One region of the Methyloligella solikamskensis genome, then DNA from elsewhere that is predicted to be linked to it. Evidence: predicted binding sites of a transcription regulator. Region 1 holds the regulator's gene; the other holds the start of a gene.

Region 1 (5,005 bases):
TCACGGCACGGCCACGAACAAGAGCGATCTGGAAGAGATCGTCGTGAATAGCCTGAAGCGGGCCGGCCTCTTCGAAGAGGTCAAGGATCGCCTGGACGAGCCGGGCACCGGTCTTTCGGGTGGTCAGCAGCAGCGGCTTTGCATCGCCCGCGCCATCGCGGTGAACCCCGAGGTGCTGCTGATGGACGAGCCCTGTTCGGCCCTGGACCCGATCGCGACCGCCAAGATCGAAACGCTCATGGACGAGCTGCGCGAAAACCTATGCATCGTGATCGTCACCCACTCCATGCAGCAGGCCGCGCGCGTCTCGCAGCGGACCGCGTTCTTCCATCTGGGCAAGATCATCGAGGTCGACGACACGACCACGATGTTCACCAACCCCACAGACGTGAAGACCCAAGACTACATCATGGGCCGCTTCGGCTAATCGACGCGGATCCTAAAGCCAAAAGGAACGGCCTTATGGAAGATCACGAGCATATCGTCAGCGCCTACGAGGAGGAGCTGTCGTCCCTGAACAACAAGATCGCCCGCATGGGCGGTCTCGCAGAGCAGGTGCTCGGCCAGTCCATCGACGCTCTTCAAGGGCGCGACCCGGAGCTTGCCGGCAACACCATTCAGCAGGATGAAGCCATCGACGCTCTGGAGAAGGAGATCGAGGAGCAGGCGATCACCATGATCGCCCGGCGCCAGCCGCTGGCCTACGACCTCCGTCAGATCATGGCGGCCCTGCGCATCTCCTCCGATCTGGAGCGCATCGGCGATCTGGGCAAGAATATTGCCAAGCGTGCGCTCGCTGTCGTCGAGGAACAGCAGCCCAAGCAGCTCATGTTGGGCCTGCGCCATATGGGCGAACTGGCTCTGGAGCAGCTCAAGGAGGTGCTGGACGCCTTCATCGAGCGTGACGCCGATGCCGCCCTGAAGGTCTGGTACAAGGACGAAGAGATCGACGCCATGTACAACTCGCTGTTCCGCGAGCTGCTGACCTACATGATGGAGGACCCGCGCAATATCGGGCTCTGCACACATCTTTTGTTCGGTGCGAAGAATATCGAGCGCGTCGGCGACCATGCGACCAACATCGCTGAGACGGTGTACTTCCTGGTCCATGGCACGCCGGTCTCAGACGAGCGCCCCAAGGGCGACAACACCAGCACCACCTTGCCGCTACAGAGATCAACTGGCTAACAGGCAGGTCGACCATGACCAACGGAACTGGAGCGAAAGTTTTAATCGTCGAGGATGAGGAGCCGTTGGCGCTCCTCCTCCGCTACAATCTCGAGGCAGCTGGCCACAGCGTCGAAGTCGTCTACCGCGGCGACGAGGTCGAGCTGCAGCTTGCGGAGAACTCCCCGGATCTCATCATCCTGGACTGGATGCTGCCCGGGATCTCCGGTCTCGAGCTCTGCCGGCGCATCCGCACCAACCGGGAATCCAGACACATCCCGATCATCCTGCTCACCGCACGCAGCGAGGAGAACGACCGCATCCGCGGCCTGACCACGGGCGCCGACGATTACGTCGTGAAGCCGTTCTCCGTGCCGGAGCTCATGGCGCGGGTGCAGGCCATCATGCGGCGCACCAACCCGGAGCGCATCGCCTCCGTGCTGAGCGCCGGCGATATCGAGCTGGACCGGGTCTCACACCGGGTGACGCGCAACGGCCGCCCCATCCATCTGGGGCCGACCGAGTTCCGGCTGCTTGAGTTTCTCATGCAGAGCCCGGGCCGGGTGTTCAGCCGCGCTCAGCTTCTGGATGGGGTCTGGGGGCGCAATGTCTATGTCGACGAGCGCACCGTGGATGTCCATATCGGCCGCCTGCGCAAGGCCATGATGAACGATTCCGAGCAGGATCCGGTCCGCACCGTGCGCGGCGCCGGCTATGCCTTCTCCGACGCGCTGGAGACGGCTTCAGCTTAAGGCTGCATCGTGGCCTTGATGGTGAGGTCGCTCGCGTAGGCGAGCGCGTCTCGAACCATGTGACCTCTGCGCACTCCGTGCCGGAGGCTGAGTGCTCCTTCGGTGTCAGGATCAAGCCAAAAAAGAAGGCGCCTCGGATGGAGGCGCCTTCTCACTTCCCCGCTTTTTGTGACCGGGCCCGCTGCAGACGGCCCCGGCCGTCCCTCTAACCGGTCGCGGACCGCTTATCGCGCCGCCGCTGCACGGGCTGATAGGCCATGCGCGAATGGTGCTCGCAATAGGGCACGCCGGTGTCGCTCCTGCGTCCGCAAAAATGGAAATCGTCCTCGCCGGGGTCGCCGATGGGCCACCGGCACATATGCTCCTTGAGGCTGAGGATGGTCGCCCGCTCATGCAGCGGGATCACCAGCTCCTCCACCGGCTGCGGCGCGGCCACCGTCTCCGGCTCTTCCTCGAATTCCGGCTTCAATGCCGTCGCGCCCCGCGTGGCGTAGACGACAGTGTTCTGCTTTGGCTGCTGTCGCCGCACCGGCGCTCGCCGAATGCGCGGTGAGCTTGAGCGGGTGGTGGTGGCCCGCGCCGACAGACCCAGCCGGTGCACCTTGCCGATCACCGCGTTGCGGGTCACACCCCCTAAACGCGCGGCAATCTGACTGGCGCTCAGCCCATCGGCCCAGAGCTTCTTGAGAAGCTCCACCCTTTCATCATTCCATGCCATTGATTGTGCCTCCTCGATTTTTTTCGGACTCAGAGTCCGCCCGCAGCCGCGAAAACGGCTGAGGCCATACTCTGATGTACATTTGAGATGGACCGCTCAGATATCGCGAAGGACGCCGCAACATCTTGTGGCCGAGCGGTTTCAACCCTACTAATTCCGGGGTTCGCCAGCAACCGTCCGCCACGGATGAGAGCCGATTTTTCCACCGGAATAGCCAGATTCTGCCATCGCTCGCGGCAGAACTCAATCGATCGTTAACCTCCTGTTAAGAAAGTTTCGTGGGTAACCCGTTGAAGTGTTGGGAAAGCCTGTGCACGAGCGGGGCGCAAATGGGCCCGGAGCCCAGATTGACAGCCAGCGCGGGCAGACCTAAAGCTCTTCTATTCAAAGCCGCCGCCGGGTTCGGCGGCGCTTTTGTTTTGGGCTTTTGCCACCAACGGTTTGCCAGCGAGGGAAAGCCGATGTCGGCCCTCTTTCCGACCTACGCGCGCTCCGAGCTTTCGTTCGAGCGCGGTGAAGGGGCCTGGCTCTTCACGGAGAAAGGCGAACGCTACCTCGATTTCGGTTCGGGCGTGGCGGTGACGGCGCTCGGCCACAGCCATCCCCATCTCGTTGAGGCGCTGAAAGCCCAGGCCGAGAAGGTCTGGCACGTCTCCAACCTGCATCAGATCCCGGACCAGGAACGCCTCGCCGAACGGCTCTGCAAGGCGAGCTTCGCCGACCGCGTGTTCTTCGCCAATTCTGGCGCCGAGGCCAATGAGGCCGCCATCAAGCTGGCGCGGCGCTACCACTACGCCAAGGGCCATCCGGAGCGCACCCGGCTGATCGCCTTCGAAGGCGCTTTCCACGGCCGGACGCTCGCGACGATCGCCGCGGGCGGCCAGGAAAAGCATCTCCAGGGCTTCGGCGAGCCCATGCCCGGCTTCGACCGTCTGCCCGCGGGCGACATCGAAGCGGTGAAGGCCGCCGTCACCGACGAGACCGCTGGCATCCTCATCGAGCCCGTGATGGGCGAGGGCGGCGTGCGCCTGATCGACCCCGGCTTCCTGCGGGATCTTCGCACCCTTTGCGACGAGAAGGGCATCCTTCTGGTGTTCGACGAGGTGCAGACCGGGATGGGCCGCACGGGCCGGCTCTTCGCTCATGAATGGGCGGGCGTGGAGCCCGACATCATGTCCCTCGCAAAGGGGCTGGGCGGCGGCTTTCCGCTGGGCGCTTGTCTGGCGACCGAAGAGGTCGGCAGCACCATGACCCCGGGCACCCATGGCTCGACCTTCGGCGGCAATCCGCTCGCCATGGCCGTCGGCAATGCCGTGCTCGACGTGCTGCTGGAAGACGGCTTCATGGAGCGCGTCTCGGAGACCGCCCTGCGGTTCCAGCAGCGCCTCGCCGCCATCAAGGATGAGCACAGCGATATTTTCGAAGAGGTGCGGGGCCAGGGCTTCCTGCTCGGCCTGAAATGCACGTCATCCGTCCCCAATGGCGATCTGGTAAAGGCGCTTGCCGCGCAGCATCTTCTCACCGTCCAGGCCGGCGACAATGTCGTGCGGCTCCTGCCGCCCCTGATCATCGGCGACGCCGAGATCGATGCGGCCTGCGAGAAGATCGAAGCCGCCTGCAAGACCGTCGCGCCCGCCACCGCGGCGACGGCCTAGCGGCAGCCAGAGAGCAAGAGACCTTAGGCCGAAAGATGCAAAAAGCGACCAGCCAAGCCAGCCATTCGAGTCCGCAGCCAGGGCAGATGAGCGCCGTACGTCACTTCCTGGATATCGACGACTTCGATACCGTGACTTTGAAGGGCATCATCGCCCACGCCCACGAGATGAAGGCGGAGCGCAAAAGCGATCTTGCCCCGCTTCTGCCGGGCGCCGTGCTGGCCATGATCTTCGAGAAGCCCTCCACCCGGACCCGCGTTTCCTTTGAGGTCGCGATCCACGAGCTGGGCGGCAAGGCCGTCGTGCTCAATCCGAACGAGATGCAGCTCGGCCGCGGCGAGACCATCGCCGACACGGCCAAGGTGCTCTCCCGCTACGTCGATGCCATCATGCTCCGCACCGGTCCTCATGAGACGCTGCTGGAGCTGGCCGAGAATGCCGACGTGCCGGTCATCAATGGGCTCACCGGCCGTACCCACCCGTGCCAGATCATGGCGGACATCATGACTTACGAGGAGCAGAAGGGCTCCATCGAAGGCGCCACCATCGCCTGGGTGGGCGATGCCAACAACGTGGCCGCCTCCTGGATCCACGCCGCGGCCCGCTTCGGCTTTACCCTGAAGATCGCAGCGCCCAAGGAATATCCGCCGGCCGATGAGTTCGTCGCCTTCGCCAAGTCAGAGAACGCCGATGTCATCGTCACCGAGGACCCG
Region 2 (5,005 bases), on a different contig from region 1:
ACGATGCCCATGATGAGCTCAGGAATGGACCTCAGGCCGTTAAGCAGCGTGCGGACCAGCCGGTAGACGATCGGGTGGGGCGAGGTGTTCCGCGCCGCCAGAAACCCGAGCGGCAGCGAGAACAGAACGGCCAGCGCCGTGCCGGCGATGCTCATGGCGAACGTGTCCGCAAGCGGCTTCCACCAATCCCTCCAGGCTGAGAAATCCGGCGGTAGCATCTCGGTGAATAACGTCCAGAGCGCCGGCAGGCCTTCCGAAAGACGCTCCGCGTCCAGAAGGCCCGTGTAGTAGGCGCTGGCGATCACCACGATCGCGAAGATGGCGCCGCGGCCCGCGGCACCAATCCAGTCCCGGCGCTGGCGCGCCAGAATGTCGTCTTCGTCGAAGCTGGAAAGAGACATGGCAATGGGGCCGGGGACGTGAGCCCCCGGCGCCTTATTCCTTTAGTTGGTCGGGACGTTGCCCAGGATCTGGGAGAGCTCGCGCACCACGTCGTAGTCGGAGTCCTCGACCGGCTTGAAACCCTCCGCCTTGAAGGGCGTAAGGACGGCCTCTTCGTCGAGCTCGTAGAAAGCCGTCTTGATCTTCTCCTTCAGCTCCGGGTCCAGGTTCGACCGCATGGTCCAGGGATATTGCGGGAAGGGCTTGGAGACCTCGAGCACCACGACCTTGTCCTTAGAGACGAGACCGCGATCGACTAGGCTCTTGAAGATCGGCTGGCTGAGGCCGCCGGCCTGGGCATGACCGTTCTGCACCGCCATGGCCACCGCGTCGTGGGATCCGGTGAAGTGCTCCTTGTAGTTCTCGTCCGCCTTGAGCCCGGCCTTCATGAGGATCGATTTGGGGATCAGATGGCTGGAGGTCGAAGCCGTGTCGCCATAGGCCATGTCCTTGCCTTCGACGTCCGCAATCGAGGTGACGCCGGCCTCCTTATTGCCGATCAGAACGGAGTGATAGGTCGTCTCGCCGTCCTTCTCAAACGCGGCGAAGGCCTCGATATCGGATTTGGATTTGGCCAGCGTGTAGGAGAGCGGGCCGAAATAGGCGAGATCCAGCCGGCCGAACCGCATCGCTTCGATCATCGAGGAATAGTCGGTGGTGACCACGAGCTCGATATTCTTGTCGAGCCGGTCTTCCAGATAGGTTTTGAGCGGCTCGTTGTTCTTGATGATGGTCGCCGCGTTCTCGTCGGGCAGCAGCGCGACCTTCAGGGTGTCGGGATCGGCTTCCTGCGCGGTGGCGGGGAGCATCGAAAGCCCGAGCAGGGCGAGGGCGCTGAATGCGAGCGTCGCAAGTCTCATAGCATTGCCTCCATGGCTGGCTGTTGTTCGGATGATTCAGTCGCGTCGGAATCGGCGTGCCGTTCCGTTGCTTTCGCAGGGGCGGTCTTCGGACCGGTCCCGTAGATCTGGTCGATCATTCTCTCGTTGAGCTGGGCGGCGGTCGTGTCGGCGACGATGGTGCCTTCCGACATGCCGACGATCCTGTCGGCGAAGCGCCGCGCCAGCTCGACCTGATGCAGGCTGACCACAGCGGTGATGCCGTCCTTGGCGCAGATATCCCGCAAGCTCTCGAGCACCTTGGCGGCCGTGGCCGGATCGAGGCTGGCGACGGGCTCGTCGGCTAGGATGAGATGGGGCTGTTGGCAGAGCGCCCGGGCCACGCCGACCCGCTGCTGCTGACCGCCGGAAAGCTCGTCTACCCGGGTGAGGGTCTTTTCGAGGAGTCCCACCCGGTCGATGGCACGGAGCGCGATCTGCTGATCGGCGCGGGGCAGGGGCAGAAGCGTGCGCCATGACGAGTGATGGCCGAGCCGGCCCGTGAGCACGTTCTTGAGCACGCTCAGCCGGCCGATTAGGTGGTGGTTTTGGAAGATCATGCCGGTACGCCGGCGATGGGCCTGCAGCGCCTGCGGGCTAGAGATGTCGCCGAAGGCGGCCGTCAGCACACGGCCCTTCGTCGGTCGCACCAACCCGTTTAGACAACGAAGCAGGGTAGATTTCCCGGCCCCCGACTGGCCGAGCAGAACGATGAACTCGCCCTTGCCGAATCCGGTCGTGCAGTTCCTCAAGGCTCTGACGCCATTGGGATATTGAACGCTTATCTCGTCCAGACGAACCATCATGATCTGTAATCGAGCTGCCTCGATGATTGCGAATTCAGATCATTCGTTCGTAGGCGCCGCCCATGACAGGGCCGTATCGCGTCGGTGACAGTTGGGTGAAATCTCGTGGTGCGGCGTGCGCAAAAGCGCAGCCATCAGCGCAGCGCCCGGCGGAATTCCCGCATGTTCGGCAGGCGCTCGAAAACAGCACCTGGACGCATTGGTTCTTTCTAAGCGCGGGCTTCCAGGATCATGTTGAACGGCGTCTCGGCCGCGCGGCGTACGCTTGCGAAGCCCGCTTCGGTCAGCACCTCGGTCAGCCGCTTCTCGCCCGCCTGGGCGCCGAGCGCGGCCCCCACCTCCTGGTTCAGCGAAGCCGGCACGCAGATATTCGTCGAGAAGGCGTAATAGATCCGGCCCACGGGATTGAGGTTCTCCGCCAGCGTGTCGCCGGCCAGAGGCTCCACGATCATCAGCGTTCCGCCGGGCTTCAGCGTCTTGCGGATATGGGAGGCCACGCCCACGGGATCGCCCATGTCATGTAGCGCGTCGAACACTGTCACTAGATCGTAGCCGCTGCCTTCGAAATCCTGCGCCTGGCCGACCTCGAAGCTCAGATTGCTCTGGCCGTTCGCGTGGGATTTGGCGTGCTCGATCGAGGGGGCGTGAAAATCGATGCCGGTGAACTCCGATTTCGGGAAGGCTTCCGCCATCACGGCAGTCGAGACACCGTGGCCGCAACCGACATCGGCGACCTTGCCGCCCGCTTTGAGCGTATCCACCACGCCGTCCAGCGCCGGTAGCCAGTCATTGACCAGATGGGCCTTGTAGCCGGGGCGGAAGAAGCGCTCGGTGCCGCAGAACAGGCACTCGCTGTGATCGCCCCAGCCGATACCGCTTCCGTATTTGAAGGCTTCTACCAGCTTCGGTTCGTCGGCGAAGACCGCCGCCAGGGAATAGAACCCGCCGGTCATGTTCACCGGGCTGTCGGGATCGGCGAGGATGGCGGCCTGCTCTGGTGTCATGGAGAAATCGCCGGTTTCTGCATCGTAGTCCACGTAGCCCGACGCCGCCTGGCAGGCGAGCCATTCGCGGATATAGCGCTCGTTCGTGCCCGTCTCGTCGGCAAGCTCCTGGGGGCTGAACGGTCCGCCTTCGGCGAGCGCCGCATAGAGCCCGAGCTTGTCGCCGATCAGAACCAGCGCGGCGGTTGCGGCCGCCCCCAGCTCCTGCACCATCGTGTGGAGCAGGGGCTCCAGTTTTTCCATGTTGAGGGTCATCATGCTGCTCCTTGCGTGGAACCCGAGAAACAACCTCGAGTGGTGAATACTACGCCGGAGTTCGGTCCGCGTGACGCCAAAAAGAGGCATAAAAAAAAGGCCGGCCCGTTTCCGGACCGGCCCTTCTCGGGTGCTTTGATCTTGCGCCTTAGTTGCCCGTGGGCATGGGAATGTTCACCCCATCCTTCTCAAGCTGCTTCCGGACCCAATCGAAGCGCTGATACCCGGAGAGGGTGATCGGGCCCGTATAGGTCTCGCTCTGCATCTTGCGGGGCGGATACTCGACATAGGTCTTCATAAGCTTCGCGAGCTCCTCGTTGCCGAGCACCGCCGCCCAGCTCTGCTCGGTGAAGTTGGTCATGAAGATGTCGTAGCGCTCTTGCGGGTCGGCCCGCAGGTCGTAGAGCTGCGGGATCGTTGCCACGTACTTCTCCGCGCCCTTCCAGCCGAGATTGGTGTCGACCGAAAGTCCGCCGGTCTGCTGACCGTCGTCGCCGCGCATGTTGAACACGAACTTGTACTGCTGGTAGCGGATCGCGCCCGGCGAAAGCTCGTTCTCGGTGAAGTAGAACCACTGGTCCCGAGGCGCTTCGCCCGACCCGGTCCAAACCGGCGTCATGTCGTAGCTGTCGAAGATGATCGGCTTGCCGTCCCGGTCCTCTTTCGGCAGCTCGGTACCGGCGACCGAGGCGAACGTGGCCATGAGGTCGAGACCGCCGGAGATGTCGTCGCTGACCACACCTTCCGCGACCTTGCCGGGCCAGCGCACGATGGCCGGCACGCGGTTGCCGCCTTCACGAACGGTACCCTTGGTGCCGCGGAACGGCGTGTAGCCGGCGTCGGGATAGACATCCTGCCAGGCGCCGTTATCGACCGTGTAGAAGACGATGGTGTTCTCCGCCATGCCGAGCTCGTCGAGCTTCTTCAGCAGCCGGCCGACCCGGGTATCCAGCTCGTAGACCGAATCCGAATATTTCGATTTCGAGATCGACTTATGCTCGAACTCCGGTGCCGGCATGTTCGGCTGGTGGTTCTTCATGAAGTTGACGTTGATGAAGAAAGGCTTGTCGGATTTTGCCGCGTCCTCGAGAAATTCGGTGGCCGCTTCTTCTACATAGGCGTCGAGATAGGGGATGCCCACCACGCCTTCCTCCGGCGTATCGACATACTCGCCGTTCACCGAAAAGACCTGCTTGGCCGGTTCGCCCGCATTGCCGGACATCGCCCCCTTGGTCACCTTCTGGAACATCTCACGCACTTTGGGATCCATGGCCGGGAACCACTTCGGATCGCCATAGGTGTAGGCGTTCAGGTGATACAGGAAGGCGTATTTCATCTTGTCGTAGCCTTGCGCGTTCGGTAGCGCGTAGTCTGCTTCGCCAAGATGCCACTTGCCCGTGAAGTAGGTGTCGTAGCCGGCCTTCTTGAGAACCGAGCCCAGGGTCCATTCCGCTGCCGGCAAGCCGCCGCCCTGGCCCTGGAAGGCCACGGTGGTCATGCCGGACCGGTTGGGAATGCGGCCCGTCTGGATCGCGGCGCGGCCAGGCGTGCAGCTCGGCTGGCCATAGAAATTGGTGAAGGTCATGCCTTCTTCGGCCAGCTTGTCGAAATTCGGGGTCTG

The links. Region 1 encodes PhoB, which activates phosphate uptake and scavenging genes when phosphate is short. Its sites were predicted from a motif close to TGTCATNNANCTGTCAT; they were not measured.
Region 2: phnC (phosphonate ABC transporter ATP-binding protein) is a predicted target of PhoB. The motif match lies at 2,210-2,226, and genes of this name have one in related genera.

What each region holds. Positions count from the first base shown of each region.
Region 1 is NZ_JBHTJO010000002.1:199,137-204,141, forward strand. Features, by position in the region: gene pstB (phosphate ABC transporter ATP-binding protein PstB) at 1-427, shown strand, start outside; gene phoU (phosphate signaling complex protein PhoU) at 463-1,188, shown strand; gene phoB (phosphate regulon transcriptional regulator PhoB) at 1,203-1,919, shown strand; gene ACFQ2F_RS13955 (GcrA family cell cycle regulator) at 2,125-2,637, opposite strand; gene ACFQ2F_RS13960 (aspartate aminotransferase family protein) at 3,099-4,292, shown strand; gene argF (ornithine carbamoyltransferase) at 4,379-5,005, shown strand, end outside.
Region 2 is NZ_JBHTJO010000001.1:2,631,871-2,636,875, reverse strand. Features, by position in the region: gene phnE (phosphonate ABC transporter, permease protein PhnE) at 1-401, opposite strand, end outside; gene phnD (phosphate/phosphite/phosphonate ABC transporter substrate-binding protein) at 444-1,301, opposite strand; gene phnC (phosphonate ABC transporter ATP-binding protein) at 1,298-2,125, opposite strand; gene ACFQ2F_RS12590 (class I SAM-dependent methyltransferase) at 2,335-3,384, opposite strand; gene ACFQ2F_RS12585 (arylsulfatase) at 3,533-5,005, opposite strand, start outside.